4 regions of the Microbispora sp. H10949 genome follow, and region 2 is predicted to be linked to each of the others. Evidence: riboswitches for the same ligand, from Rfam matches in the RefSeq annotation. Region 2 holds a riboswitch; each other region holds the start of a gene.

Evidence for each region. Region 2 has a riboswitch for cyclic di-AMP ahead of HHX40_RS10110 (CHAP domain-containing protein). Riboswitches for the same ligand answer to the same signal wherever they lie in the genome.
Region 1: it holds a riboswitch for cyclic di-AMP, as region 2 does, so the genes downstream of both, HHX40_RS23820 (NlpC/P60 family protein) here and HHX40_RS10110 (CHAP domain-containing protein) in region 2, are expected to answer to the same signal.
Region 3: it holds a riboswitch for cyclic di-AMP, as region 2 does, so the genes downstream of both, HHX40_RS29120 (C40 family peptidase) here and HHX40_RS10110 (CHAP domain-containing protein) in region 2, are expected to answer to the same signal.
Region 4: it holds a riboswitch for cyclic di-AMP, as region 2 does, so the genes downstream of both, HHX40_RS15925 (glycoside hydrolase family 25 protein) here and HHX40_RS10110 (CHAP domain-containing protein) in region 2, are expected to answer to the same signal.

Annotation. Positions count from the first base shown of each region.
Region 1 is NZ_JABBWZ010000009.1:160,889-168,260, forward strand. It holds gene HHX40_RS37855 (RDD family protein) at 478-1,938, opposite strand; gene HHX40_RS23815 (amino-acid N-acetyltransferase) at 2,085-2,636, opposite strand; cyclic di-AMP (ydaO/yuaA leader) riboswitch at 3,062-3,215, shown strand; gene HHX40_RS23820 (NlpC/P60 family protein) at 3,283-4,323, shown strand; gene HHX40_RS23825 (LuxR C-terminal-related transcriptional regulator) at 4,402-4,650, opposite strand; gene HHX40_RS23830 (winged helix-turn-helix transcriptional regulator) at 4,723-5,133, opposite strand; gene HHX40_RS23835 (NADP-dependent oxidoreductase) at 5,230-6,153, shown strand; gene lysS (lysine--tRNA ligase) at 6,299-7,372, opposite strand, start outside.
Region 2 is NZ_JABBWZ010000003.1:601,923-609,294, reverse strand. It holds gene HHX40_RS10145 (hypothetical protein) at 1-107, opposite strand, end outside; gene HHX40_RS10140 (fasciclin domain-containing protein) at 337-999, opposite strand; gene HHX40_RS10135 (hypothetical protein) at 1,089-1,685, opposite strand; gene HHX40_RS10130 (DUF2945 domain-containing protein) at 1,985-2,212, shown strand; gene HHX40_RS10125 (DUF4236 domain-containing protein) at 2,318-2,497, opposite strand; gene HHX40_RS10120 (MarR family winged helix-turn-helix transcriptional regulator) at 2,685-3,188, shown strand; gene HHX40_RS10115 (hypothetical protein) at 3,289-3,867, opposite strand; gene HHX40_RS10110 (CHAP domain-containing protein) at 4,017-4,841, opposite strand; cyclic di-AMP (ydaO/yuaA leader) riboswitch at 5,153-5,297, opposite strand; gene HHX40_RS10105 (SPW repeat protein) at 5,615-6,082, opposite strand; gene HHX40_RS10100 (glycoside hydrolase family 15 protein) at 6,203-7,372, opposite strand, start outside.
Region 3 is NZ_JABBWZ010000012.1:195,995-203,366, forward strand. It holds gene HHX40_RS29100 (family 43 glycosylhydrolase) at 1-821, opposite strand, end outside; gene HHX40_RS29105 (hypothetical protein) at 1,175-1,744, opposite strand; gene HHX40_RS29110 (helix-turn-helix domain-containing protein) at 1,898-2,476, opposite strand; gene HHX40_RS29115 (hypothetical protein) at 2,609-3,718, shown strand; cyclic di-AMP (ydaO/yuaA leader) riboswitch at 4,057-4,216, shown strand; gene HHX40_RS29120 (C40 family peptidase) at 4,347-4,850, shown strand; gene HHX40_RS29125 (SAM-dependent methyltransferase) at 5,016-5,759, shown strand; gene HHX40_RS29130 (BtrH N-terminal domain-containing protein) at 5,769-6,752, opposite strand; gene HHX40_RS29135 (hypothetical protein) at 6,862-7,372, shown strand, end outside.
Region 4 is NZ_JABBWZ010000005.1:520,992-528,363, forward strand. It holds gene secD (protein translocase subunit SecD) at 1-1,645, shown strand, start outside; gene HHX40_RS15925 (glycoside hydrolase family 25 protein) at 1,722-2,459, opposite strand; cyclic di-AMP (ydaO/yuaA leader) riboswitch at 2,473-2,616, opposite strand; gene HHX40_RS15930 (flavin reductase family protein) at 2,910-3,497, shown strand; gene HHX40_RS15935 (alpha/beta hydrolase) at 3,590-5,293, shown strand; gene HHX40_RS15940 (TetR/AcrR family transcriptional regulator) at 5,279-5,869, opposite strand; gene HHX40_RS15945 (NAD(P)H-binding protein) at 5,945-6,793, shown strand; partial or broken gene HHX40_RS37715 (hypothetical protein) at 6,718-7,041, shown strand.

The DNA.
Region 1 (7,372 bases), on a different contig from region 2:
AGGACCGCACCGCATCCTGACAAGATCCACTGCCCGGGCGGCCCGAAGATCGATTTAACCGGCCGCGCCACAAACGCATGGCCACCCCCGCCGGCCGGGCGCGCCTAAGGTTTCGCGCGGCCAAACGGCCCGCCGTTTCGGGCGTCGGCACCGGGGCTCGCGGGGGACGGGCGGGCGGAGGAGCCCATAAGGCCCGGTGCGCCGCCTTCGGGCCCATAAGAGCGTCGAGCGGGTTCCATAAGCCGCTCCGGCCGGATATGGCCCGGAGCGGGGTGACGGCGGTGGACCGGAAGGATTGACGCGGCGGTGTCGCGGTCATTGCCATCTCTCGGGCGGGTCCGCCGGTCCGCCAAGCATGGCATGTCCGGGTGGTCCCGTTACCGAATTTTCCGGAGCAGGCGCCGTCGACGCCCGGAACCGTCACGCCATACGAAAAACGGGGCCGATGGTCCACGCCATCGGCCCCGTCCGCGGTCATTACTTGACCTTGACCACCACGGTGTTGGCGACCTTGTCGTGCAAAGCCTGCTGCAGCGGCTTGTCCCACAGCAGCCAGAGCACGTTGAGAAGGGCGGCCAGGTTCGCGAGGTACTTGATGAAGGGAATCCACGACAGGAACTGGAAGGCGAAGAGCACTCCGGCGCGCTTCATCGCCGCGTCCTGGGGCAGCCCCGCCGCGGTCAGCGTTCCGCCGACCGGGACGACCTTGATGCCCATCGCCATCTTGCCGAGGGTCTGCCCGCGTGAGCGCAGCATGAAGAACTCGTAGACGGCCATCACGACGCCCCCCAGCACGGCGACGAGCAGCGCGGCCAGGAAGGCCCCGCTCTCCAGGGTCGTGACGCCGGTCGTCGGGTCGATGCTGGCGGCGGTGAACACCAGGCCCCCGATGACGGCGCTGAGGATCATGTAGGGGATCCCGACGACGACACCGTCGATCAGCCGGGCGACGAGGCGCTGCCACCACTCCGCCAGCGGGGCCGGCGCGCCGGGCGGGATCGCCCCCTGCGGCGCGTACGACTGCCCGTAGGCGGGCTGGCCGTACCCCGGCGTGGCCTGCCCGCCGCCGTAGCCGGGCTGGCCGTACTGCTGCTGGCCGTACTGCTGCTGACCATAGCCCTGCTGCGGAGCCTGCTGGCCGTACCCCTGCTGCTCGTAGCCCTGCTGGCCGTACGCCTGCGAGCCGGATGCCTGGGGGCCGGTCTGCTGGCCGTACTGCTGGTAACCCCCCTGCGACTGCTGGCCGTAGCCGCCCGTCGGCTGGCCCTGCTGCTCGCCGTAACCCTGCTGCTGGCCGTACCCGCCCTGGGAGGACTGGCCGTACTGCTGCTGGCCGTAGCCCTGCTGCGGAGCCTGCTGACCGTACTGCTGGCCGTAGCCCTGCTGCGACGCCTGCTGCGGGGCCTGCTGGCCGTACTGCTGGCCATAGCCCTGCGGGCCCGTCTCCTGGCCATAACCCTGCTGGCCGTACCCGCCCTGCGAAGACTGGCCGTACTGCTGCTGCTGACCATAGCCCTGCTGCGGAGCCTGCTGGCCGTACCCCTGCGGGCCGGTGTCCTGGCCGTAGCCCTGCTGGCCGTACCCGCCCTGCGAGGACTGGCCGTACTGCTGCTGACCATAGCCCTGCTGCGGGGTCTGCTGACCGTACTGCTGGCCATAGCCCTGCGGGCCGGTGTCCTGGCCATAACCCTGCTGGCCGTACCCGCCCTGCGAAGGCTGGCCGTACTGCTGCTGACCGTATCCGCCCTGGCCCGAGTCCTGGCCGGGGGTCTGGCCGGGAGCCTGCTGCGGGCCCGTCTGCTGTGCCCGATAGCCGACGACCGTGGCCTCGGGGTCGTAGTCCTGGGAAGGTCTGTCCGGGTTGTACCCGTGGTTCGAAGGCGGCGGTGGCGACCCGTCCGACTCGTCCTGGGGGTACGGCGGCTGTCCGGTGCTCACCGTGTCACCTCGTTTCGAAGACGCATGCGCCGCATCTCAGTAGCACACGCTGATACCGCCAAAAGTAGCGACACGCGTATCAACAGTCACCTTTGCAGCGACTGACCATGACCGTCAAGATCAGCCACCAATGTCGGCATTATGACTCAATGGCGATCGAGATGCAGCAGCATTCGCGTGTTGCCCAGTGTGTTCGGCTTGACGTGCTCCAGGTCGAGGAACTCGGCGACGCCTTCGTCGTACGACGCGAGGAGTTCCGCGTACACCTCGGGGGACACGGGGGTGCCCTGAATCTCGGTGAAACCATGGCGCGCGAAGAACTCCACGGCGAACGTGAGGCAGAAGACCCTGCGTACGCCGAGGCCGCGCGCGGCGTCGATGAGCGAGGCGACGATCCGGTAGCCGACGCCTCCACCGCGCACCGCCGGATCCACCGCGACGGTCCTGATCTCGGCCAGGTCCTCCCAGAGCACGTGCAGCGCGCCGCAGCCGACGACCTCTCCGCCGATCTCCGCGACCCAGAACTCCTGGACGTCCTCGTACAGCGTGACCGTGCTCTTCTTCAGCAGGCGCGGCCCGACGCCCGAGTACGCGTCGACGAGGCGGCGGATCGCCCTGACGTCCGGGGTCCTGGCCCGGCGCACCATAACGCCCCTGGCGCCGGATCCGCTCGGTGTCTGTGCGGCGACCTGCTCCATGAACGGCCAGCCTAGTGCCCCTCCCGCCGTCCCCCTCGCCCGTCGCGCGCGGATCGGCGAAGGCGGCTCCGATTTACGGTCAACCCCAAACAGTCCGTCCGACATCGCGCCTGACGTTCTGTAGCCACCGGAATACGGATCGACGCCGGATCGGACCCCGTGACGCACGTCTGGCCGCGCATCGATTTTCTCTGCTTCCGACCAGCACCTCATACGTCACCAAAGCACCACAAACCCAGGTAGACCAGCCGGTATCACTGATCAACCCGTGACCCTAGCGTGATCATTTGGTTGTCAAACGTAGACGGGTTTGCGAGTTCTGGTTGAGCAACAACTCAGGGTGCACTATCGTCCAGCGACGATGCCGATCGTCGTGAGCGATCTCGACGATCGGGCGCCGAATCCTCGAAGCGCCGGTGCCCGAACCCTGTCGGGGGCCGGGTGCGGAGAGGAGCCGGGGACCCAATCCATGGGATCAGGATCGGTTCAGGTTCAGATCGTCCAGGGGTGAATCCGCAAGGTAGGGCTGCTCCGGCCCGAACCCGTCAGCTAACCCGGCAGGCGCTCGGCAGTGCCCAGCCGCACGACCCGTCACGACGACGCCGGCCGGTGCGGGGGCACCTATGGGAGAGGAGCTCGGTTGCGCATGCGTGGAGGACGGCAGGCGGGCAGGCACGCCCGTCGCCGACGGCCCGGATCCGGCCCGGCCGGTCCGGGTGCCATCCGGCGGTTCACCTTCGTCGGAGTCGCGCTCGCCGCGGTCACATTCGGCGCTCCGGTGGTCCGCGCGACCGCCGACCCGAAGCCGAGCCTCAAGGAGCTCGCCGCGGAGGTGGAGGACCTCTACAGCGAAATCGAGACACTCACCGAGCAGTACAACGGCGAGCGGGTGCGTCTGAAGGCGGCCGAGCGGTCCGCCGATCTCGCCAAGAAGAACCTCGCCAAGAGCGAGGCCGAATTGGAGACCCGCCGGCAGAGGGCGAGCGCCCTCGCCCAGCACTCCTACATGACCAACGGGCTCGGCAACGCCCTGGTGCTCGTGAAGTCCACGGACCCGCGGCAGTATCTCGACCAGGCCTCCACGACGTACGCGCTGGAGTTACAGCAGAGCCAGGAGGTCGCGGAGGTCAGCAAGGCGATGGACGCCGCCGCGCGGGCCAAGTCCAGCGCCGCCGCCCGCCAGAGCGAGGTCAGGAAGCTGCTGGACGGCCTCGACTCGCGGCGCGACAAGATCACGAAGCTGATCAAGAAGACCGAGAGCAGCCTCTACCGGCAGGTCTCGCGAGAGGTCGGCACGGAGACGCGCAGGAAGATGTCGTTCCCCATCGTGGGGGGCGGCAAGGCCGCCCAGGCGGCGCGCTGGGCCCTCGCGCAGCAGCTCAAGCCGTACGTCTGGGGCGCGGAAGGGCCGCGCTCGTTCGACTGCTCCGGCCTGGTGATGGCCGCCTACCAGTCCGTCGGCATCAGCCTGCCCCACTACACGGGCGACCAGTGGACGGCCGGCACGCACATCTCCCGCGACCAGCTCCGCCCCGGCGACCTCGTGTTCTTCTACTCCGACCTGCACCACGTCGGCCTCTACATCGGCGGCGGCTACATGGTCCACGCGCCGCGCACCGGTGACGTCATCCACATCGCGAAGATCGCCGGACGGCCGTTCGCGGGCGGCGTGCGCGTCGCCGACTGATCACACGCATGATCGGCGTGCACGACCACCGTTCACCGGCCGCGCCCGCGCGCGCGGCCGGACGAGTTCGGGACGTGCTCAGATGAGACGGCGGCGGGCGGCCCAGGCGACGGCCTCGATGGCGGTCGCCACGCCGATCCGGTCGCAGATGCAGCGCAGCCGCCGCCGCACCGTACGGCCGCTGACGTCGAGGCTGCGGCCCACCCGGTCGGCGGTGACGCCCTTCGCGAGCTCGGCGAGCAGCAGTAGGTCCTCCTCGGTGAGACCGGCACGCTCAAGGTCCGAGGCGAGATCCTCACCCCGGTAGACGACCTCCGGATAACCCATCGTCCGCCCTCCCCACGACGATGATTCGTCGGCCCACCCTCCAGGGACGGTAAACGCCTTTGCTGAAGGCCGTCAAGGTGCGGCGGCGGGCCGCCGGTCATAGGCCTCCCTTGCGGCCTCCACGTCCTCCATGTGGATCTCCGCCCAATTCTTGATCGCTTCCAGTAGCGGCATCAGGTTCTCGCCCAGGGGAGTGAGCCGGTAGTCGACACGTACCGGCACCGACGGGGTGACCGTACGCGAGACCAGTCCGTCGCGTTCCATCGTCCGCAACGTCTGCGTGAGCATCTTCTGACTCACCCCGGCGATCGTCCTCGCCAGTTCGCTGTAGCGGAGGGACCCGCGGGCGAGCGCGGTCAGCACGAGACTCACCCACTTGTCACTGAGCGCGTCGAGCAACTGCCGGGACGGGCAGGTCGCCACGTACGCGTCGTACCGCCGCCGCGCCTCCTCCCGCCGCTGGGCCGCCGTCCGGGTGGGCATGATCTTCCCTCCGCCTCCGTTACGCACTTCCGGGTGCCTACTTACCGCAAGAGAGTAACTCTCCATAGCCTCCTGTCGTAACGGAGAGGAGGACACATGAGAGCACTGGTGGGGCGGGACGGGGTCGTACGGATGGCCGAGGTGCCCGAGCCCGAGCCGGGGCCGGGACAGGTGCGGATCCGGGTGGAGGCGGCGGCCGTCAACCCGATCGACCTCTTCACGGTCTCCGGCGCCCTTCCCGATCACGGACTCACGCCCCGGCTCGACACGTACGCCATGGGCTGGGACGTGGCAGGGGTGGTCGACCGGGTGGGACCGGGGGTGACGGCGGCCGGCCCGGGTGATCGGGTCATCGGCCTGTCGGACCGGCTGACGGACCCGATCAAGGCCCAGGCCGAACTGGTCGTGCTGGACGAGCACGCCGTCGCGGCCGCGCCCGCGGGGATGCCCGCGATCGAGGCGGCGACGCTGCCGCTCAACACACTGACCGCCGTGCAGGCGCTCGACCTCGCCGGGCTCGCCGAAGGCGAGAGCCTGCTCGTGACGGGGGCGGCCGGGGGCCTCGGCGGTTATCTGGTGGAGCTGGCGGCCCTGCGGGGCATCAGGGTCGTCGCCGTCGCCGCGCCCGGAGACGAGGCGCTGGTCCGCGGCTTCGGCGCGGAGTGGTTCGTCGCGCGGGGCGCCGATCTGGCCGGCGCCGTACGGGCCGTCGTCCCGGGCGGCGTGGACGGAGTGGTGGACGCGGCCGTCGTCGGCCTGCCCGCGCTGGACGCGGTGCGGGGCGGTGGCGTGTTCGTCGCCGTCGGCGCGGGGCAGGCCCCGCTCCCGCTGCGCGGAATCCGCGCCTCCACGGTGTTCGTCCGGGCCGACGCGGCGCAGCTCAGGGACGTCGTCAAGCTGGCCGAGGCGGGCCGGCTCACGACACGGGTCGCCGGTGTCTACCGGCTGGACCGGGCGGCCGAGGCCCACGAGCGGCTCGTCCGGGGCGGCGTGCGCGGACGCCTGGTGCTGACCCCCTGACCCGCCCGGCACCAGATCGGGGTGAGGCGACGGGGGCGAGTGGCCGGGCCGGACGGGGATGCCGTCCGGCCCGGCCGCCCACCTCCGGAACACGTCCGGAACGGCGTTGAGCACAGCGAGCGAGCGCGCCCGGCCAGGCGGGAGGTCAGGCGGCGCGGCCCGCGTCGAGCAGCTCGCGGATCCGGTCGCGGCCCACCGCCAGCAGCAACGTGGGCAGGCGCGGGCCGGTGTCGCGGCCGACGATCAACCGGTAGAGCAGGGCGAAGAACGCGCGCTGGGCGGCCTTCAGCTCCGGCGTGGCCGCCTTGGCGTCCATCTCCAGCCCGGCCAGCACCTTCGGCACGCCGTAGACGAGCGTGGTCAGGCCGTCGAGCGACCAGTGGTCGTCGAGACCGTCGAGCAGCAGGCGCAGCGACTCCCGCTCCGCCTCGCCGAGCGTGTCGAGAAGCTCCTTGTCGGGCGTCTCGCGCACCTGCGTGCGCTCCTCCGCGGGCAGGTAGGTGTTCACCCAGTGCCGGGCGCGGTCGAGCCGCGGCCGCAGCTCGTCCAGCCCGCCGATCTCCGGGTCGAAGGCGCGCAGGATGCGCAGCGTCTGCTCCTCGTGGCCGGTCGCGATGTCGACCACCGAGGCGAGCGTCCGGTACGGCAGCCGGCGCGGCGTGTCGGGCAGCGTCGCGGACGCGGTGCTCGACGCCCGGCGGTAGGCCGACTGGTCGGCCGGCAGCGCCGTCCCCTCCGTGACCTTCCTGGTCAGCGTGTCCCACTCGTCGTACATCCGCTGGATCTCCTGGTCGAAGGAGATCTTGAACGACTGGTTGGGACGGCGGCGGGCGTACAGCCAGCGCAGCAGCGCGGGCTCCATGATCGACAGAGCGTCGGCCGGGGTCGGCACGCCGCCCTTGGAGCTGCTCATCTTGGCCATACCGCTGATGCCGACGAAGGCGTACATCGGCCCGATCGGCTGCTGCCCGCCGAACACCTCGCGGATGATCTGGCCGCCGACGACGAACGACGAGCCCGGCGAGCTGTGGTCGACGCCCGACGGCTCGAAGACCACGCCCTCGTACGCCCAGCGCATCGGCCAGTCGACCTTCCACACCAGCTTGCCGCGGGTGTGCTCGGACAGCAGGACGGTCTCGCCGTGCCCGCAGACGCAGGTGTACGACAACGCGGTGGTCTCGTCGTCGTACGAGGTGACCGTGGTCAGGTCGCGGTCGCA
Region 2 (7,372 bases):
ATCTTCTTGCCGGGCGACAGCTGCTCCTTGGCGGCCATCGGGCTCTGGTCGGCGGGCGCCGGCCCCGACAGGAGAGCCGCGGCGAGTACGGCAGTAGCTATAGGCATGAGTATTTCCCCCGAATATTGGTGGACGGTACAAGAACGAAGGTAAGCGGCTGATGCCGGGCGTTCACGGACCTGACACTCAGTGTCCGGTCAAATAAGAGAATCGGCCGCTTCAGGACATAGGCCGCACCCCGCGCGGAGAATCGGGAGCGAAAAGGGATGGAAACGAATCCGGGGGCGCGCCGCATGCGGCACACCCCCGGAGAACACCGTCCTGGACGGCGGCCGGTCACCTCGGCATGAGGACCTTGTCGACCAGGTAGACGGTCGCATTGGAGGTGGCGAGGTTCCCGCAGGTCACGGCGGCGTCGTTGACCTTGAGGCTGGGCGCCGCGCCCGAGACGGTGAGCTTGCGGCCCTCCAGGCTGGTCAGCTCGCCCTTCAGGTCCGCGGGCGCCTTCCGTCCCTTGACCACGTGGTAGGCCAGCAGCCCCCGCAGCGACTTGCGGTTGGTCAGCAACTGGTCGAGCTGGTTCTTCGGGATCTTGCCGAACGCCTCGTTGGTGGGCGCGAACACGGTGATGTCCTGGGCGGAGTTGAGCGTCTCCGCGAGCCCGGCCTTCTTCACCACACGGGCCAGCGTGGAGAGCGACGGAATGTCGGAGAGCGCGGCGCCCACCGGCACCTTGGCCAGTTCGGCGGGACTGCCCTTGCCCGAGGCCGGGAGCGAGGCGCAGGCGGGCCCGACCGGCGACGCGGCCGCCGAGGCCGAGGGCGTCGCGGAGGCTCCCTCGCTCGGCTCGGCGCTGGTGGTGGGGGTCTCGGTGGTCATGTCAGTGGCGGTCTCGTTGACCGCGACCGGGGCCGCGGAGTCGCCGCCCTGGCTACCGCACGCCGCGGACATCGACAGCGCCGCGGTCAGCGCGGCAAAGGCGAGCAGACGGGTTTTCATGATGGTGCTTCCTTAGTCGTGGAAAGGTCGTTGCTGGGTGGCGGGCCGGGCGCGCGGGCCTGTCCGTCAGGCCGTCTCGGGCGCGTTGTTCACCAGCCGCGCGGCCGCTGCTGCTGCCGGGGGCGCTGGATGACCTTCTTCCGCCCGTGGACCGGCGGGAACGACCTGGTCTTCTGCACTCCCTGCGCGGAGTGGAAGGTGAACGGCTTCGGCGCCTCGCCCGGCTTGCCGGGCGCCGACGCCGGCTGGAACACGACGTCGCGCGTCTTGGGATCGATCAGCGGGATGATCGAGGTGTTCGATCCCGACGGGCTGACGTTCTCCGCGCCGCCGGCCTTCTCCCCCGGCCTGACGACGTCGCCGTCCGCGTCCGGCCCGGCGTCCGCACCGGGATCACGCGGCACGTCCGGGGCGCTCCCCGGAGCGGAGTCCGCGCCGGCGTCGCCCCGCTCGCCCGCCGTCCCGCCGGGCGCCATCCACGGCGGCGCCTGCGGAAGCATGAACGGAGACTCCCCGTCCTGCGGCGCCCCGCCGGGCGTGAGAGCGAATGGTCCCGCCGGCCGCCACGACGGCGTGGCGTCGTTCGTGTCCGCGGTGGCCGTCGTCCCGGTCGGAGCCGGGTCCGGCGGCACGACGGCCGGCCCGGAGAGGAGGGCGGCGGCCAGTACGGCAGTGCAGAGAGGCATGAGACTCCCCCGAGGTCATGGATGGTACGAGCACGACGGTAAGCGCCGCACCAGGGAGTGATCACGCATCCCACGACCAATGTCCGGTCAAGCATGGTGATCGGGCGCTTCACCCGCAAAGGTCCCATCACGCCTGCAAGCGGCCCGCCTGACGGGCGCCGCAGCGGCGTGGAACATACGGGTTCGGCGCCCCGCGGAAACGCCGGGGAAACGGCACGGAGATCAGGCGCCCAAGGGATCGCCCTTTTCCTGGATTCCCATCCCGAGTGCCGGCGGGACGAAGGGGTATGCGCGGGCCCATGAGTGACAAGCGCGAATCCGAGGAACCGAAGGTCGGCGACGAGGTGACCTGGAAGAGCCACGGCGGGACCGCCGAAGGCAAGGTCGAGAAGAAGATCACCGAACGGACCGAGGAGGCCGGCCGCACCGTGGCCGCGTCTCCGGAGGAACCGCAGTACAAGGTGCGCAGTGAGAAGAGCGGCGGCTCGGCGGTGCACAAGCCCTCGGCGCTGCACCCGAAGAAGTGACGCCCGAAGAAGTGAGCCCGGAAGAAGTGAGCCCGGAGAAGTGACGCCGCCGGGGTCCTGCGCCGGGCGGGCCGGAGGCCGCGCCCGGCGCGTCACGCACCCGCTCTAGCTGAGCGTCTTCTTCCAGTGGAAGCCGCCGGGCAGGTTCACCGTGAGGGTGCGACGCCCGTCCGCCGTCTTGGTCACGCGGAAGGCGCGACCGCCGTAGCTGTGGCCCACACCGCCGCGCGACAGGTTGAGTCTGAAAGGCCCCATCTTGATTGACTTACGGTAGCTCCAGCCCATCGTTTCCCTCCGTGTTTTCCGTGCCCCCGCGACTACCCACAGAAGCGATCAGCACACGCGCTCGCACAGAGGTGCATGTCGGGACGCACCGCCGCCGTCCTCGCCGTACAACTCCTGGTCACAGGGTGGGAACCTTTGTCCGGTGCAATGACGAGACGGCGGCTGGGACCGTGTAAAAACGATGCCTATGGCTAAGGATGGGGACGAGGAGCCGATCGCGGACGACCTGGAGGCCGTCACGTCCGCCGTGCTCACCGCGTCGCGGGTGCTCGTCGCGATCTCCGCACGCTCCCTCGCCTCCGCGGAGGACAGAGTCACACTGCCGCAGTTCCGGATGCTGCTGGTGGTCGGGCAGGGAGAGACAAAACTGGTCACGCTGGCCGAGAGACTCGGCGTGAATCCCTCGACCGCGATGCGGATGGCGGACCGCCTCGCCGCCGCCGGGCTGCTGAAGCGCGAGGTGAACCCGCAGAACCGGCGGGAGACGCTGCTGCGGCTGACCGACGTCGGCTCGCGCATCGTGGACGAGGTCACTGCCCGGCGCAAGGCGGAGATCGCGGCGATACTCGCCCGGATGCCCGCTCCCCGGCGTCAGGCTCTGATCACCGCCATGCGCGAGTTCACCGACGCGGCCGGCGAACCGCCCACGACCGTCTCGTTCCCGCTCGGCTGGCCCGATCCGTCCTCCTGACCCGATGCCTGAACGGACCTGGTGATCCGGTACGCCCGCCGGAAGCCGGCCGGGTTCGCGGCGGCGGCGCACTCGCCGGGTACGCGGTCGTCACGCGGACTCAGCATCCGGAGGCGGCGCACTCCCCCGGGATGAGGCCGCCGGAGCCACCGGCCGTCGAGGGCGTGTCGTCGCCTCCGCCGGAGCCGGTGCCCGCGCCGCCCTTCGTGTCACCGCCCGCCTTTCCGGCCGGCCCGGTCTTCACCTGGCCCGTGCCGCCGGGCGCCTGACCGGTGGACCCACCGGCGCCGGAGCCGGTGCCCGTGCCGTCTCCGGCGGGCGCCTGCGCGGAGCCTCCGGAGCCGCCGTCCGCGCCACCACCCTCGGCGTCGCCCGCCGAGCCGTCATCCGCGCCGTCCTCGGCGCCGGTCCCGGAGTCCGGTCCCGCCTCGGCGGGATCACCGGCGCCGTTCTCCTGCGCCGGTGCCGTCTGCTGCCCGGCACCGCCCGCGGAGGGGCCCGGGTCCGTGGCGCCGCGCAACGCGAAACCCGCACCCGCCGCCGCGAGCACGGCGACCAGGATCACGGCGACGATGACGAAGGGCTTCCTGCTCTTCGCGCCGGACGGCTCGTCGCTGGAGAGGATCTCCTGACGAAACTGATCATCCTGGCTCGTCTGTGAGGGGACGCGCCCGTACATGTGAGACAACTCCCAGCGGTCGTATCGGGGGAAAGCTCCACGGCTTCCGCGGGTGGCTGCCCACCCTAGCCGCGCGAGTCACCGAATTTCACAGACACCCGCAAACGATCTCAAACTCCCAGAGTGTTCCCAGGCGCCTCTCCGGCCGGTCAGCCGAAATAGGGGAGGTGGAACGGCTCCTGCGCCGCGGCGGGGCCGGACACCCCGGCTCCCACGACCTCCTGGCCGCGTCGCTCGCCGCCGTGCCCCTCCCGCCGCGGGCCACCCATGCGGTGCCGTCCGCCGGACGTCGCCGCCGCGGCGGCCCTGAAGCGCAGACCCGTCACCGCGGTCGACACGAGCGCGAACAGCAGCCCGGCCGGCAGGACGGCGTCGCTCGGCGAGAAGACCGTGCCCGGCGGCTGCCCGTGACCCGCGGCCATGCTCCGCGTGGCCGACGCCGCCGCCCCCTGCCCCACTGCCCCCTGCACCACCGCCCCCTGGACCGCTGCGTCCGCCGCCACGGGCTGGACGGTGACGGTCACCTTCGGGATCACCTTGACCTTGCGCGGCAGGCCGTACCCGACGATCTTGCTGGAGTCGCGCACCTTGCGCTTGAGCCAGACGCCGTCGACATTGCCCTCGATCGTGTGGACCTTGCCGCCGACGACCTTCTCGACGATGCCGACGTGGTCGATGTCCTTGATGCGCTTCGACCCCGACCAGTCGAAGAAGACCACGGCCCCCGGTTCCGGCTTGCGGCTCCAGGCGCCCTGCTGCTCGAACCACTTGGCGTGCCGGGTGGTCAGCGCGAACTCGCCGACGTGGTCCCGCACGCCCGCCCGGTTGGCCGCCCACGAGACGAACATGTCGCACCAGGGAGCCGCCTTGAAGTCGGAGTCCATGGCGATGTTGTCGGCGTACCACTCGCCGAACTTGGTCGGCTTCCCGGGCCGTTCCCGGTAGCCGAGTTCCGGGCGTACGGCGTCGAGCAACTGCTGTGCTATCGGATCGGTAGAAATCGAAGGCTCCTATGGCGCGCGTCAGAACATGACGAACCCGCCGCCGGGCACGACGGCATGCGGGCATGACCGTCACGCCGACCGTCACGCCGGCGGACGCACCGGCGGACACGGCCGCGGCGGTCCCCGGGCGGGCGGGGTCGGACGGGATTCAGAAACGGGAGATGTGGCAGCCCGTCACGGGCGCGCCGTCACCCCGGAAGCCTGGAGACGTTCCAGGGCGGGCATGTGGTCCGGCGACGGAGGCCGGACCGGGTGGGCAGGTGGAGCGGACACTCCACGCGCTCTCCTCTCCTTGGCCGCCTACCGGGTTAGCTGACGGGTTCGGGCCAGGAGTAGCCCTACCGGATGGTCCGGATTCACCCCAGAAGAGACGTGGGTCCCCGGTTCCCGGGTTCGATGACATCCGGGATTCGGCGGTCGCCGGTCGTCCTCGGGTTGAGGACCACGCACCGGCGTACTGACCGGAAGCATAGTAGATCACGAGAAGGACACGACCGAAAAACCGGCAAACAGGTCCATTTCTGCACCTTCTGCACCATGCTTCCGCAGGTCCTCGCACTGACGGCACCTAATCGTGATATGCGCCACATCGTCCGGTACGGGCCCGTCTGGCACTCGGGCTCCCATAAAGCACGATGGCGGGGCGTGAGCGGGCTCGGGCCCTCTCACGCCCCGTCGATCCGGCCGGCCCCGCCGCGTCGGACCGCTGGCGTCGGACCGCAGGCGGCGGGCTGCCGCGCCGGCTACCACTCACCGCCCGGTGCGCCGACTCCTCTCCGCCGGCCGTGCTCGTGCTGCCGGTAGTTGGCCGCGAACGCGAGCGCGCCGAGGCCGAACAGGAAGATCACCGCTCCGGTGACCACGTTGTTCCAGATGGTCGCGGTGGTCGCCGGCTGGCCTCTGATCACCCACGGCGCGATGATCGCCCAGACGCCGAGCACCGGTGTCACCCAGCTCACGCCGTACGTCCGGCCGAACGCGGAGGCGCAGCTCAGCGCGAGCGCCGTGACGACCAGCCCGACGATCAGGTTGTTGACCGTCAGGCCGCCGAACCCGGTGAATCCCACGATCCACGGCGAGATGGCGAGGTAGAGGCCGGCGAGGAGCGTCACCGCGTCCATGACCTGCGCCGGGGCGGTCGATCCCGCCCGGTCGTACGTCTGGCGCAGCTCCGTGACGTCCGGGCGTCGAGCCAGACCTGGTTGCACCATGATGTGTCACCTCTTCTCCCAGGTGGCCGGGGGCCCGAGACCCCTCTCTTGCATCATGCAACCGGGGACGGCGCGGAGGGGAGACCGCGAGACGCGCGGATTGCAGATGAAGTACATCTGTCAGGCAGATGGCGCCGCCGCCGTCAGGGCTTCCGCCGTGTTGACGATCGAGACGTGGCTGTAGGCCTGGGGGAAGTTGCCCACCTGGCGGCGGCGGGTGGGGTCGTACTCCTCCGCCAGCAGGCCGACGTCGTTGCGCAGGGACAGCAGCCGCTCGAACAGCGCCCGCGCCCGCCTGCGCCGGCCCAGCAGGGCGAGCGCGTGCGCGAGCCAGAAGGAGCAGGGGACGAAGACCCCCTCCCCGCCCGGCAGCCGGTCCACCCCGTCGGCCTCCGGCCGGTAGCGCAGCACGAATCCGTCCTCCGTGAGCTCGCGGCACACGGCGTCCACGGTCCCCGTCAGGCGGGGGTCGTCCAGCGGCAGGAAGCCGAGCCGGGGGATCAGCAGCAGCGCGGCGTCCAGCCCCCTGGAGCCGTAGAACTGGGTGAAGGTGTTGCGGCCGGGGTCGTACCCGTGGGCGCACACGTCCCGGTGGATCTCCTCCCGCAGGGCGCGCCAGCGGCCCACCGGGCCGTCGAGCCCCTGCCGCTCCACCGAGGCGACCATCCGGTCCGCGGCCACCCACGCGAGGACCTTCGCGTGCACGAACGGGCGGCGCGGCCCGCGCACCTCCCAGAGCCCGTTGCCCGGCTCGCGCCACGCGCCCTCGAGATAGTCCATGAACGCGCGCTGCAGGTCCCAGGCGTCCTCCTCCGGCCCCAGCCCCGCCTGTCTGGCCTGGTAGAGGCAGTCGATCACCTCGCCGTACACGTCGAGCTGGAACTGCCGGGCGGCGGCGTTGCCGACCCGCACCGGCCGGGACCCCTCGTATCCCGGCAGCCGGTCGAGGGTCCGCTCGGGCATCCGGCGGCCGCCGTCGATCGTGTACATGATCTGCAGGTCGGCCGGGTCTCCGGCGACGGCCCGCAGCAGCCAGTCACGCCAGGCGGTCGCCTCCTCGGAGTACCCCGCCCCGATGAGCGCCTGGAGGGTGAACGCGGCGTCCCGCAGCCAGCTGTAGCGGTAGTCCCAGTTGCGGGAGCCTCCGATCAGCTCCGGGAGGGACGTGGTGGGCGCCGCGACGATGCCGCCGGTCGGGGCGTAGGTGAGGGCCTTGAGCGTGACGAGGCTGCCGGACACCGCCTCGGCGTACTCACCCCGGTGACGGCACCGGCCGAGCCACTCCCGCCA
Region 3 (7,372 bases), on a different contig from region 2:
TTGGTGAAGCTGCTGCCCTGCGTCGACATGATCGTGCCGCGGTAGGTCCACGGCCCGGTCGGGCTGGAGGAGGTCGAATAGGCGATGAACTCCGAGCAGCACTTGGCCGCGAACACCATGTAGTACAGGCTGCCCCGCTTGTAGAACCAGGGCCCCTCCTCGAACAGCGTCGGCCGGTTGGCGTCCCCGGTGCGGGTGCCGAACCCCGACGTGGTCAAGGTGACCTTGGTCGCGCTGCCGGAGTAGGAGATCATGTCGCTGTTCAGCTTGACGTACCACAGGTTCGGGTTGCCCCAGTACAGGTAGGCCTGCCCGTTGTCGTCGATGTAGACGGTCGGGTCGATCTCCCCGTTCTCGACCAGCGGGCGCCCGATGGCGTCCTTGAACGGGCCGGTGGGGCTGTCGGAGACGGCCACGCCGATGGCCATCCGGCCGGTCGAGCGGTTGGTCGTGGGGACGTACCAGTAGAACTTGCCGTTGCGGTAGACCGCCTGGCCCGCCCAGGCGTCCGACTTCGCCCAGCTGAAGGTGGCCACGCTCAGCGGGGAGCCGTGGTCGGTCCAGTTCACCATGTCGGTGGTGGAGAAGACCCGCCAGTCCTTCATCGTGAAGTAGGTCGAGCCGTCCTCGTCGTGACCGGTGTAGAGGTACACCCGCCCGTTGTAGACCAGCGGGGCCGGGTCAGCGGTGTAGATCGTCTGCACGATGGGGTTGTCCGCCTTGGCCGTCGTGGCCGGCAGCAACGCCGCCATGCACAACAGGCCCGCCATCCAGACGACACCACGCCTGAGCCGGGCCCGAAGGGTGAACGCCGATCCCATACTCACCTCCTGGGGTAGTGACCACGCGACTTGCGCATCGACACGTTCAGCGGCGACAAGTACTACCTAATTGTTAGCGTTAACAATCACGGGCGCACGATTCCGTTCGCCCGCTTGTACGGAATTCGTCTCCGTCAACGCGTGCCGCGGCGACCGTGGACATCGCCACGGCGCGGAGCCAATCCCATGCGGGCGGGATGGTCAAGGTTCCGGGCCCGCGCCCCGGCGGCGTCACGCGCCCGGGCCACCCGTCCTGAACTGTGTCCGGAGCGCCGCGACCGGGACCTCCGTACCCGTGCGGGGTGTGAAACTTTCAGCTCCGCGACGCGGCGGAAAACCTGCCCATCCGCCGGTCAGCCACCCGGGCCGACCTCGTTGTCCGGCGCGCCGTCGCCTGCCGTGGGCAGGTCGCCTCGTTCCACCGGCACGCGGGGCGGCGCGGTGCCGGCCTTCCCGTCGCCGGTGGCGCGCCGCGCCCCGGCGACGGCCGCCTTCAGCGCCGCCCGGCCGACGTCCGTCACCCCTCCGCTCAGCTTGATGAGGACGTCTCCCCTGAGCGCGACGTACTCGTGGCGGTCACCGGCCATCCGATACCAGCCCACCTCGTCGTGGACGCAGAGGACCAGCGCGTCCGGGGGCGTGGCGAGGTTGATCGGAGTGCTCCGGCACACGTCGTCGTCGAAGGCGCCCCGGTCGACCCGCAGTTCCACCTGACGTCCGCCGGGCGCGGTGTAGAAGACGCCGAACCCCTCCTCGCCGACCCCGCCCATGGACTGCTCGGCCATCTCGTATCCCGGCAGATCGACGAGGTAGACGAGGTCGGGCGCGACCCCCAGCTCCCGCAGGTGATCCATGTCCACACCGGAGGAGGCCGTCACCGACCCGCACGCGCCCAGGCAGGCGAGCCCGAGAGCCGCCGCCATGGCCCATCGGCCTCTCCTCACCCGGTCATCGTCCCCGGCCGGGAGCGTTCGACCACCGCGCGAGCCGCATCGTCGCTCCTTGATCGCCTGCAGGTGTCCCCATTATGCGCGGAAAGCCGTGGTTCGTCCTTGAGACGGTTCAGCGGGCGTCTCCTACGCGCCGCGTGGTTTCGCCCGGACGTGCATGCGTTCGCCCTGGGTGCCGAACAGGCTGAGGATCTCCACCGGCGCCTCGCCGGTGCTGCCGAACCAGTGCGGCAGCCGGGTGTCGAACTCCGCGGCCTCCCCCGCCCTGAGGACGAGGTCGTGTTCGGCGAGCACCAGCCGCAGCCTCCCGTTGAGCACGTAGAGCCACTCGTAGCCCTCGTGCGTACGCGGCTCGGGATCACAGCGCTCCACCGAAATGATCATCTTGTACGCCTGCAGCCCGCCGGGGTGCTGGGTCAGGGGCACGATCGTCGAGTCCCAGCGGCTGATGGGCTTCAACCGCACCCGGGGGTCGCCGACCGGCGGCGCGCCGACGAGTTCGTCGAGCGGCACCTGGTAGGCCCGCGCCAGCGGCAGCAACAGCTCCAGCGTGGGCTTGCGTTCGCCGGACTCCAGGCGCGACAGGGTGCTGACCGAGATGCCGGTGGACTCCGCGAGCCGGCTCAGCGTGCTGCCGTTCTGCCTGCGCAGCGCACGCAGCCGGGAACCGACGGAGGCCAGGACGGCGGCGTCGTCGTTTGCCATACCGGCAATCCTACTTGTCGTTTTCGCACGCGGACAGGCCGATTCCACCGCATCCGCGCCGGAAGTCGCGTGGCCGCCCGGTGAACGAATGTCCTCGATCGGACGTCATATGGGCGAACGGAGGGGAGCGTCATGCGTACCGCAGTCGTCACAGGGGTGATGGTTCTCGGCCTGGCGAGCGTGCCGCCCGTGGCCGCGTCCGGTGCGGCCCACCAGGGCCACCTGGGCTATCAGGGCTACCAGGCGGAGGCGCCCGCGCCCACGTGGAAGCCGGTCAGGGTGAACACGCTGCCCGGGGACGACGTGCTCAACGACGTGACGGTCCTGGGCAACGGGTCGGTGTGGGCGGCCGGGCACCGGGTCGTGAACGGCAGGCAGCGGGGTCTCGTCCAGCGGTTCGACGGCCGATCCTGGCGGGTCGTCCCGAACAGCCCGCCGTACGAGCTGCGGGCCGTGACGGCCACCTCCGGCACGAACGCGTGGGTCTTCGGCGAGGGCAGGGCCGCGCGCTGGAACGGCCGCGGATGGACCACGATCTCCCTGGGCAGTGGCTTCTCGGCGACGGACGCCGACTCGACGGGCGCGAAGGACGTCTGGGCGGTCGCCGGGACGGCCGCCACGGCGAGGCACTGGAACGGGTCCTCCTGGAAGAGCGTCCGGCTGCCGGGCCGCGCCTCCGCCGTCGACGCGTACAAGGCCGGCGTGGCCTGGGCGGCGGGCGTCAAGGGCAACCATCCCTCGATCATGCGGTGGAACGGGACGTCCTGGACCCTGGTCCCGGCTCCGGCCCTCACCCTTCCCGCGCCGGACGCCGTCGTGACCATCCAGGACATCGCGGTCGTGGGATCGAAGAACGTGTGGGCCGTCGGCGGGGTCAGCTGGGAGGGCGCCGACGAGGAGGGCGACGACGTCAACTTCGGCCGCACCCTGGTGATGCACTGGAACGGCAGGTCGTGGACCGTCTCCATCGGCTCCGCCAACGCCCAGCCGTACACCGAGGTGGAGCCCGACGGCAGGGGCGGCGTCTGGGTCCTGCAGGGCAACTGGAACCCCACCCTGTGGCAGGTCACGGGCTCGACGTGGCGACAGGCCCGGCTCGTCCGGAAGTCCGGCACCGACGCCGTCGTGTTCTCCGTCGCCCGCAGGCCGGGAACGACGACGATGTGGGGCGCGGGCTTCAGCGTCCCGCAGGGCGACCCCGACGACCCCTCGGCCAACGGCACGTTCTGGCGTACGCAGTGACCGTCTGACCTCGCCACGCCGTGGACCGACGGCGTGGCGAGCGCTTCGGGATCGCCCGCGGCCGGTGGAAGATGCCCCGCCGGCCGGATGCGCGCGCCCTGGCGACCTGCGGAAGGCCGATCGGCCGGTGTGACGAGCGTCACGTTTTCCGACTACCACACCTGCCCTGACCTGCAGCTCCCCGCTTTATGATCCCTTTATGCGGTCATAATCCCATTTGCCCCCTTTGCGGCAATATGGCGTGTCTTGGTAGTTTCCTTGCCCAACGAACCCGGCCAGCCCGTGTTCGGAAAGCGCATCCACTGTCACCGGCGCCATGTCCTCTCCCGCCCCCCTGGGCGCCGGTGATGCCGAATCCGTGCAGCAAGGAGGCCCGGAGCCGGGGAACCAATCGACCTTCCATCCGAAGGTCCGGGGTGAATCGGCGCGTAAGCGCTGTAGGGCGACTTCCCTGCCCGAATCCGTCAGCTAACCCGGTAGGCGCAAGCGGAAGACCCTAGGAGAGATCCCCCTGTCCGCCAACCCCACCAATCTGCTTCGCGCTGCCTGCGTCACGCTCGGTAGCGCAGCGCTCACCGTCTCCCTGGCAGGCTTCGGCGCCCTGCCTGCCGGCGCCGTCACGGGGACCGTGACAGCCCCGCCCCCGGACTCGACGGCCATCCCGCCCGAGCCCCCCGTCACGGCGTTCACCCCGTACGCCGGAGAGACGCCCACGGCCTCCACGGCGGAGGCCTCCGTCAACACGAAGCTCACCAAGGCCGCTGTCCAGCAGGAGAAGGCCGAACTCGCCATCAAGGTGGCGAAAAAGCAAATCGGCGATCCCTACGTCTGGGGCGCCACGGGCCCGGGGGCGTTCGACTGCTCCGGGCTGGTCCAGTTCGCCTGGCGCAAGGCCGGCGTCAAGATCCCGCGTACGACGTGGTCGATGCTCAACGCCGTCAAGAAGAAGGTCTCCCTGGCGCGTCTCAAGCCGGGCGACCTCATCTTCACCAGCGGCGGCGGCCACGTGGGCATGTACATAGGGAACAAGAAAGTGATCAACGCTCCCCACTCCGGCGCGGTGGTCAGGGTCGACCGCCTCAAGGGCTACTGGAGGAGCAACTTCGTCACCGCCGTACGCCCCGGCGTGTGACCCCGGCGTCGTGGACGACACCCCGGCGGGGACGTCCGGTCACACGTGACCGCGTCTCCGCCGGGGGCCGGCCAGGCCGGCGGCACGCCGGCGGTCGTCCCGGCGCCGCCTGTAAGGGCGGATTCGGCTTGCCGCAAGGGTTCGGGGATGCGGAAGGATTGGGCCATGGACCGCCAGCTGATCAGCCATCTCGCTCATCGGGACCACCCCATCGCCGCGCCGGTCTCCGGTGCCAACGTGACCCGGCTGCTGCGCCGGGCCCGGCTGGCCGAGGGGGCGAGAATCCTCGATCTCGGCTGTGGCGAGGCGGCCTGGACGCTGCGCGCGCTGGCGCTCTACCAGGACGCGACCGCCGACGGTGTGGACATCTCCGCGCTCGGCCTCAAGGCGGCGGAACAGGCGGCCGAGGTCCAGGGCGTCTGGGAACGCATCCGGTTCCACGAGCGGCCGGCCGCCGACTTCCCGGTCGCCGAGCAGTACGACCTCGTGCTCTGCGTCGGGGCCACGCACGCGTTCGGCGGGCTCGTCCCGACCGTCGAGCACGTCCGCCGTTACCTGCGGCCGAACGGGCTGGCACTGGTGGGCGAGGGCTTCTGGGAGCGCGAGCCGACCACGGAGGCGCTCACCCGGCTGGGCGCCGCGAAGTCGGAGTTCCTCGACCTGCCCGGCACCGTCGCCGCCGCCGAGTCCCCCGGTTTCGACGTCGTCCACGCGTACACCAGCGATCTGGCCGAATGGGACGAATACGAGTGGTCCTGGACGGGCACGCTGCTGCGCTGGGCCAACGAGCATTCCGGCCCGGACGCCGACGACGCTCGCACGGCGGCTCTGGAGCACCGTGACATGTGGCTGCGCGGTTACCGGGGCATCCTGGGGTTCGTCACGCTCCTCCTCCAGCGCAGGAACTGACCCGATCCCCTACAGCTGACGGAGCACCCGCATGGCGTCCTCCTCCAGGCGCGAAAGGTCGCGGAGGATGACCCCGGCCTGCTCCAGGTGTCCCGCGTCACCGCTTTCTCCCGCCTTCGCGATCAGGACGGACACCTCCGTCCAGAGGCCGGCGGCCTCGGCGTACAGGCGGTGACCGGTGCGGAGGCCGCCGTCGTCGATCAGCCGGGTGCACTCGTCGAGGAAGTCGCGGTAGAGGGCGCGGAACAGGGCGCCGCCGGTTCCGCCCTTCTCCATGAGGAGAGCGGCCTGCGGCAGGTCCCGCCGCGGCTCGGCTGCGCGTAGCAGCCATCCGGGCACCTGCTTGCCGGCCTTCTCGATGCCGCGGTGGCCCAGGTTCGCGATGGGAGCGGCGAGGAAGGCGTCGGCGCAGTCCCGGATGGCGGGGATGATCTGGTCCCGCCAGTTGAGCGGGCGGGCCGGCAGGGTGAGGGTGAAGGACCGGTTCCTGGCGGTCATCGGGCCGCGTTCGGCCCGCGCCCTGGCGAGGCCGTCCCGGCCGGTGCGTACCGCTCCACCCTGCTGGTCGGTGTCCACCAGGTAGACCTCGTGCTCGTCGTAGCCGTACATCGCGACGACATGACCACCGAAGTGCACCTTGGAGCGGAAGTAGTCCAGGTGGTAGCAGTCGAGCTGGAGGCCGACCGGCCGGCCCGCGTCGACGCGGGCGGCCACATTCTCCCACGCCTTGCGCGACGAGGTGGTCTCCTCGGTCGCCAGCGTCAGTCCCAGCCGGGCGGCCAGGTTCCTGGTGAGTTCGAACGGCTTGACCCGGCCGCCGAGAAAGGGGATCGGCATGGCCTTGCTGTCCCAGTAGACGAAGGACAGGCCCGACCCCAGCCCGAACAGCATGGGCTCGGACAGATCGAGCCCCTCGTGCCGCAACAGCACCCCCAGCGCCGTCGTCTCGCAGTGGCGCATGCCACGGGTCTCGACGTCCTTCACGAAGGTCATGCGTCGCTCTCCTCATGCCGGCCGACGGTCACCCTGACACCTCTATCGCACCTGATGTGAGTAGGGAGGTACTCATGCGGAGCGTCAGAGGCCTCTTTAGCCTTCGAGCATGTCGATCGAGCTCGCCGTCGCGCTGGGCGCGATCGCCACCAAGGCGGCCGTCACCGCGCTGCTCCAGCAGGGCGCGTGGGACGACGCCAACTGGGCGATCGTCGCGCACCAGGTGATCGACGCCGTGGTCGGCGTGCGGAACCGGCCCGACGCGGGGGTGCAGCGGATCGGCCAGCGGTTGGACGTGCTGGAGCGGCAGATCGCGGCGGTGGGGCGGAAGGTCGACCTGATCCCGGTACGGGAGTTCGACGAGCACATGGCCGCAGGGCGCCGGTACATGCGGGACCTACGGGACCAATGGCGCACCGCCTACGACCGGTACGCGCTCGTCGAGCGAGCACAGCACGAGTTCGTCCGTGCGTTCGGCATCGCGGAGAACATGAAGGACGCGTCCCGGCAGGCGCTGGCGGACACCGCCATCGCGGGCTGCTGGTTGTGGGTGCCCTCCATGCCGGACGTGATCAAGACCATCGGGCAGGCACGGCTGATCCTGGAACAGGAGTTGCTGT
Region 4 (7,372 bases), on a different contig from region 2:
CTCCTCGCCCCAGGTGAACGAGACCGTGACCTGCGGGGCGGGCATCCCCGGCGGCACCACCCAGATCACCGGGTCGTTCTCCGCCGAGGAGGCGCAGAACCTCGCCGTGCTCGTCAAGGGCGGGTCGCTCCCGGTGCCCTTGGAGCTGGTCGAGCAGCGTACGGTCGGCCCGACCCTCGGCGCCGACGCGATCGCGGCGAGCGCCAAGGCGGGCGTCGCCGGGGTGATCCTCACCGCGGTGTTCATCGGCCTCGTCTACCGCCTGGTGGGCCTGCTGGCCGCGGTCGCGCTGGCCTGCTACGGGCTGATCTCGTACGCGGGACTGGTGGCGATGGGCGCCACGCTCACGCTGCCCGGCCTCGCCGGGTTCGTCCTGGCGATCGGCATGGCCGTGGACGCCAACGTACTGGTCTTCGAACGGGCCAGGGAGGAGTACGGCGCGGCGCCCCGCCGGGGCCTCAAGGCCGCCCTGGACCGGGGGTTCAAGAAAGCCTGGAGCGCGGTCGCCGACTCCAACATCACCACCCTGCTCGCCGCCGGGCTGCTGTTCTGGCTGGCGTCGGGGCCGGTGAAGGGCTTCGGCGTGACGCTGGCGATCGGCGTGCTCGCCTCGCTGATCTCGGCCATGCTGATCACCCGGGTGCTCGCCGCCGCCCTGATCGGCAGGTTCGGCCCGGGGGTGTCGGGCCTCGGCTCGATCGGACGGGTCAGGACCTGGCTGACCCGGCGGAACCCCGACCTGATGCGGGCGGGGCGGCGCTGGCTCGCCGTCGCGGCCGGGCTGCTCGTGCTGGTGGGCGCGGGGCTGGTCACCCGCGGCCTGAACTACGGCGTCGAGTTCACCGGCGGGCGGATCGTGGAGTTCGGCACGAGCGGGCCGGTCGACGTCGCCGCGGCCCGGCGGGCGGTGTCGGACGCCGGGTTCCCCACGGCCGTCGTGCAGCGGTCGGACGACGCGATCTCCGTACGGACCGGGCAGATCACCGCCGACGACGTCGTCCGCGTCGAGGAGGCCCTGGACCGGCGCGTCGGGGAGGTCACCAAGCAGCGCGACGAGCTCGTCGGGCCGAGCCTGGGCGCGGAGCTGCGCCGCAACGCGCTCATCGCGCTCGGCGTCGCGCTCGCGGCCCAGCTCGCCTACCTGGCGTTCCGGTTCCGGTGGACGTTCGGCGCCGCCGCCGTGGTGGCGCTGTTCGTGGACGCGGCCGTCGTCGTGGGCACGTTCGCCTGGCTGGGCAAGCCGATCGACGGCGTCTTCCTCGCCGCGATGCTGACGATCATCGGGTACTCGGTCAACGACAAGGTCGTGCTCTTCGACCGGGTCCGCGAGCTGTGGCCGGTGTCACGGGGGACGCCCTTCGGGCGGGTGGTGAACACGGCGATCCTGCAGACCGTGCCGCGTACGGTGAACACGGGGCTCGGCGCGCTGTTCATCCTGGCGGCGCTGGCGGTGTTCGGCGGCGACTCGCTGCGCGACTTCGCGATCGCCCTGCTGATCGGCATCGTGGCGGGCACGCTGTCGTCGTCGTTCGTGGCGGGGCCGGCGGCGATCGAGCTGGAGAGGCGCGCCGGTCAACCGCCGCCCGCACCCGCCGCTCCGCGTCGCCGGCCCGTGGCCCGCGACGGATCGGGCGCGGTGGTCTGAAGTGGTCGGAAATAGTGTGAAATCGGACTGAGGATGGTCCCGGGGCGGGCGGCGCCCGCCCCGGGACCACGGAGCCTCAGTGGCGGCCGAGGGCGCGCAGCTCGAGAGGGCTCAGCGCGGAGACGTTCTGGTCGATCGGCGAGTCGGTGTACTGGTGGATCGCCCAGCTCTTCCAGTCGGCCGGCGGGGTGATGTCGCCCGGGTTCCGGCTGTAGTGGGCCACCCACAGCGGATAGTCGCCCAGGCCGCGGCCGTACTTGTCGGCGAAGTTCCAGCCGCTGTAGAACATCGGCCGGACGCCGGTCTTGGCGGTCACGTACTCCAGCCATTTCCTGGCCCAGGCGTTGACGCGCTGCACCGACTGGCCGTCGGCGGTCTCCAGGTCGAGGACGAGGATGTCGCCGGGCTTGCCCGGCTGCGCGTTCACCACGCGGAGGAAGTGGTCGGCCTCGGCGATCGGGTCGTTGGAGGGGTGGCCGTAGTGGTAGACGCCGCGGACGATCCCCTTCTTGTCCAGCTCCCGCCAGTGCCGGGGGAAGGACGAGTCGACCCAGTCCAGGCCTTCGGTCGCCTTGATGAAGCCGAACTGCGCCCGGCTGTTGATCCAGTCGTGGTCGGCCTCGTAGCCGGAGACGTCCTGGCCGTACGTGTGCGGGTTCGCGTAGGCGGGAGCGGGCGCGGCCGCGGTGGCGACGAGCGTGGCGGCGGTGAGGGTGGCCGTGCCGGCCGTGACCGCGAGTGCCGCCGCGGCGAGGGCGGCGCGCAGGCGGCGGGCGGAGGGCCGCCCGGCGGGAGAGAACCTGATGGTGGGCATGACGCGGTTGAGCTCCTTGCTTCCATGCCGCCTACCGGGTTAGCTGACGGGTTCGGGCAGGAAGTGCCCTACGGGCGCATCTGGGGGTCTGCGCGCCGATTCACCCCGAGAAGTGGGTCCCCGGCTCCGCGGAACGCGGACTCGGCGGCCGCGCGCACAGAAGAGCGCACGGTCCGGGCAACGACACGGCAACGGAGGCGACGCGGATGTCACCGGTACCCATGCCGTGGCACCTAAAGGTACATACAGCTCAACAATGGTGTAAACCTGACAAAACCTGTTTTTACCTGGGAAGACTCGTCATGCAGGGTGCCCCGTTGGACGGGATCCCGTGCGGCGCGGCGCCGAGGGGGTTTGTAAGTTCGTGACCTGAGCGCTGAGTCACCGGACCAGAGCCGCACCAGAGGCACGCACACCGGAGCCACCGGACCGCACGCGAGAGGTGAACCCATGACCGCAGCTTCCGCCGGCCCCGGCCTCGGCGACCCCGGCTCCGGAGACGCGCCGCCGCCGTCGCCCGCGGAGTTCCGGCGCGCGCTCGGGATGTTCGCGACCGGCGTGACCGTGGTCACGGGTCTCGACGACGGCGATCCGGTGGGGTTCGCCTGCCAGTCGTTCGCGTCGGTGTCGCTCGAACCACCGCTCGTGCTCTTCTGCGCCGACCACAAGGGCCGCGCCTGGCCGCGGATCAGGAAGTCCGGCCGCTTCTGCGTCAACGTCCTCGGCGAGGAGCAGGTCGACGTGTGCGCCAGGTTCGGATCGAGCAACGGCGACAAGTTCGCCGGGCTCGCCTGGGACCTGTCCCGCTGGGGCACGCCCGCCCTGCGGGACGTGCTGCTGCGCGTCCACGGCGAGGTCCGGGAGGTGCACGTGGCCGGAGACCACGACGTGGTGATCGGCCTCGTCCGAGAACTCGAACCCGTCCATCCGGAGCAGCGGCCGATGCTGTTCTTCCGCGGCAGGTTCGGCGTGTACCACGACGACCCCGCCGCGGCGCTCGGGCCCAACCTGTGGGGCTGGGGCGACCACTGGGGATGAGGCCGTGCAGGGGGCGGGACCGTGACCTGCCGGTGACTTGATAGCCTGCCTGCTCCGCGAGTTCGGCGGACAGGCGGTGAATCGGGGGCCTGATGCGGGAGGGGCGGGTACGGCTCGGCGGAGCGCTGGACACGGCCGGGATCCTGTTCGCCGCGATCTTCTTCTGCCTGTCCCTCACGCCGTCGCTGCTGCCCCGCTCGTGGCCGCTGCAGGGGATCATCGCGGGCGTGCTGACCGCGACCGGATACCTGGCCGGCGTGACCGCCGGCACCCTGGCCCGCCGGAGCGCCGCCCCGGTCGTCCGGCGGTATGCCGGGGCCCGGTGCGCGGGATGGCGCGAGGGGTGGCACCGTACGGGACGGCGGCGGGTCCGCCGTCTGGTCGCGACGTTCGGCTGCGGGCTGGGCGCCGCGTCGCTGGTCCTCGGCGTACGCGCCCAGAGGGCCATCTACCCGCTGATGGGGCTGCGCCCGCCGGAACGGCTCGGCTATCTCGGCGTGCCGTTCGTCGCGGCGGCGGTGTTCCTGCTCCTGCTGGCCGCCGCCAGGGCGCTGCGCGTCGCCGCCCGGGCGCTCGGAGGCGTGCTCGGCAGGTGGATCCCCGCCACGGCGGCGCGGCTGGCCGCGACGCTCGGCGTCGGCGTGCTGGCCGTCCTGCTGACCGACGGGATCCTCACCGAGGCCCTGCTCAGAGGGGCCGACAACAGCTTCGCGGCGATCAACAGCGAGACCGCGCCCGGCACCTCGCGGCCCCGGTCCGCCGCCGTCTCGGGCGGCCCCTCCTCCCTGGTCTCCTTCGCGTCGCTCGGCCTGGAGGGCCGGGCGTTCGTCGCAGGCGCCCCTACCGTCGGGGAACTCAGCGGTTTCACCGGGCGGCCCGCGCTCCCGCCGGTCCGGGTCTACGCGGGGCTCGACTCCGCCGTGACCGCCCGCGAGCGGGCCGCCCTCGCCGTACGGGAGCTCGACCGGACCGGCGCGTTCCGCCGGGCGGTGCTGTGCGTGATCACGACGACCGGCACGGGCTGGGTGGACCCCCAGGCCGCCGCCGCCCTGGAGTTCATGTACGGCGGGGACACCGCGCTGGTCTCGATGCAGTACTCCTACCTGCCGAGCTGGCTGTCCTTCCTGGTGGACCGCGAGCGCGTCACGGCGGCCGGGCGCGAGCTGTTCGGCCAGGTGTACGCCCGGTGGTCGCGGCTGCCCGCCGGTCACCGGCCCCGGCTGCTGGTGTTCGGGGAGAGCCTCGGGGCGTTCGGCGCGGAGTCGGCGTTCCGCGACGACCGCGACCTGCGCGAGCGCACCGACGGCGCGCTTTTCGTCGGGCCGCCCGACAGCAGCCCGCTGTGGCGGCGGTTCGTGGACGGCCGCGACCCGGGCAGCCGGGAGGTGCTGCCCGTCTACCGGGACGGCGAGACCGTGCGCTTCGCCAACGGGCCCGAGGACCTGCCCGCGCCCGCCTCCTGGGACGGGTCGCGGGTGGTCTATCTCCAGCATCCCTCCGATCCGATCGTGTGGTGGACCCCGCGACTGATCCTCGGCCGCCCGGACTGGCTGGAGGAACGGCGCGGCGGCGACGTGCTGCCCTGGATCCGCTGGTATCCGTTCGTCACGTTCTGGCAGGTCACCGCGGATCTGGTGTTCTCCCTCGACGCACCGCCCGGCCACGGGCACGACTACGACGGCGAGGTGGCCGCCGCCTGGGCGCGGATCGCGCCGCCGGCCGGCTGGGACGACGCGCGGACGACGGCCCTGACCACGCTCCTGTCCCGGAGCGGGGCCGGCTCAGCCGGGCAGTGAGCCGAGCCAGCCGAGCAGCCGGTCGCCCTCACGCTTCATGATCTCGGGATCGCGCAGCGCGTTGGCCAGCAGCGACATGCCCTGATAGGCGCTCACCAGGGTCAGCGCGAGCCCGTCGGGCTCGGGCAGGCCCAGCTCGCGGAACTGGCGCTCGGCCCAGTCGAGCAGCAGCCGGATCACCCTCCCCGCCTCCGCGTCCAGCCCGCCCTCACCGCGCTTGTCCAGCTCGGCGGCGAGCGTGCCGGTCGGGCAGCCCCATCGCGCCGCGACGTCGCGCTGCCCGATCCAGGTCTCCACCAGCCCTTTGAGGCGCTCACGCGGATCGGGCAGCCGCTCCAGCCGTCCGGTGAGCTCCGCGAGATGCCGGGCGTGTTCGTCCAGCGCGGCGGCGACCAGCTCGTCCTTGGTCTTGAAGTAGTAGTACACGTTGCCCACCGGGACGCCGGCGGCGCGGGCGATGTCGGCGATGGTGGTGCGCTCGGCGCCCTGCCGGTGCACCACCTCGGCGGCGGCCGCCGTGAGCCGCCGCCGCTTGGCGCTCGCGGCCCCCGCGCGGGAAACGGTCGAGTCAGTCACCTGACTGACTATAGGCGCGTCCCGTGCTACGGTTCTCTCTGAGTCAGCCAACTAACTAAATTGAGGGAGATCATCATGATCGTCGTAACGGGAGCCACCGGGAACGTCGGCCGGGTCCTGGTCCGGCTCCTGGCGGAGGCGGGCGAGGACGTCACCGCCGTCGCCCGCCGCGTCTCGTCCGCCGATGTGCCCGAAGGCGTCCGTGCGGTCAGCGCGGACCTGGCCGATCCCGCCGGGCTGCGCCCCGCGCTGGAGGGGGCGGACGCGCTGTTCCTGGTGACGCCCGGCGACTACCTGGCCCTGGGCGGGAACGTGCGGCCGATCCTCCGCACCGCCGCGGAAGCCGGGGTGCGCCGGGTCGTCCTGCTGTCCTCCCAGTCCGCCGGGACGCGCCCGCTCTCCCCGGGTCACGGCATGCGGGCGCTGGAGGACGAGAGCGAGGTCAGGAACTCGGGGCTGGAGTGGACGATCCTGCGGCCGGGCGGCTTCGCCTCCAACGCCTTCGCCTGGGCGGAGTCCGTCCGCCTGCGCCGCACGGTGACCGCCCCGTTCGGAGACGTCGCGCTGCCCGTCATCGATCCCGGCGACATCGCCGAGGTCGCGGCGGCTGCCCTGCGGGAGCCCGGCCACGACGGCCGGGTCTACGAGCTCACCGGGCCGGAGCGGGTCTCTCCGCGTCAGATCGCCGCCGCGCTCGGCGACGCGCTCGGCGAGCCCGTACGGTTCGCCGAGCAGAGCCGCGACGAGGCACGCGCGATGATGGCGGCGTTCATGCCTGAGGAGGTGGCCGACGGCACCCTGGCCATCCTCGGCGATCCGACCCCCGGCGAACGGCGGGTCAGCCCGGAGGTCGAGCGGGTGCTCGGCCGCGCGCCGCGCCCGTTCTCGGACTGGGCGCGGCGCAACGCGGCCGCCTTCCGCTAGAGCAGGCGGCGGCCGGCGCCACCTACCACCACATCCACGGGATCACCTACTTCCACGGCTGCTACTCCGTCGGCGATGACCTGCTGTGGGGCGTCAACCGACGCCGCAAGGGCATCGACCACACCTGGGCGGCGCTGCGCTCCATCCGGGCCGCTCGCCCCGACGGTGCTCCTCGCCGCGAGCGCGCTCGCATCCGCAGCGAGAAGGGCATCCGTTCGGGCGGACGTCCCCTCGCCGATGCCGCTTGACCGGCCGGCGACCTTGCCCGGCCGGGTCCTAGCAGTAGCCGTCCACCCTGGCGCCGGCTGGAGCGAGGTTGGGCCAAGGATGCCCTGCTCTGTCGGAGGCAGCGGACCGTAGGAGGTCAAGAAGAGTGCATCCCGGGTAGCCCCGAAAACTCGCGTAGGTGCCCCGGTAGTAGCAGCTCCAGTAGCTCACGACCCGCCGTTGGGTGCGCGCGAAGAAGGCAGGGTTGTCCACGATGAACTGCCCGTAAGCGAGGTGGCCGCAGGTGCCGGGCGTGGCGAGATCACGGAGCTCATCGCAGATGACGATCAGGATCTCCAAGACGTACTCGCC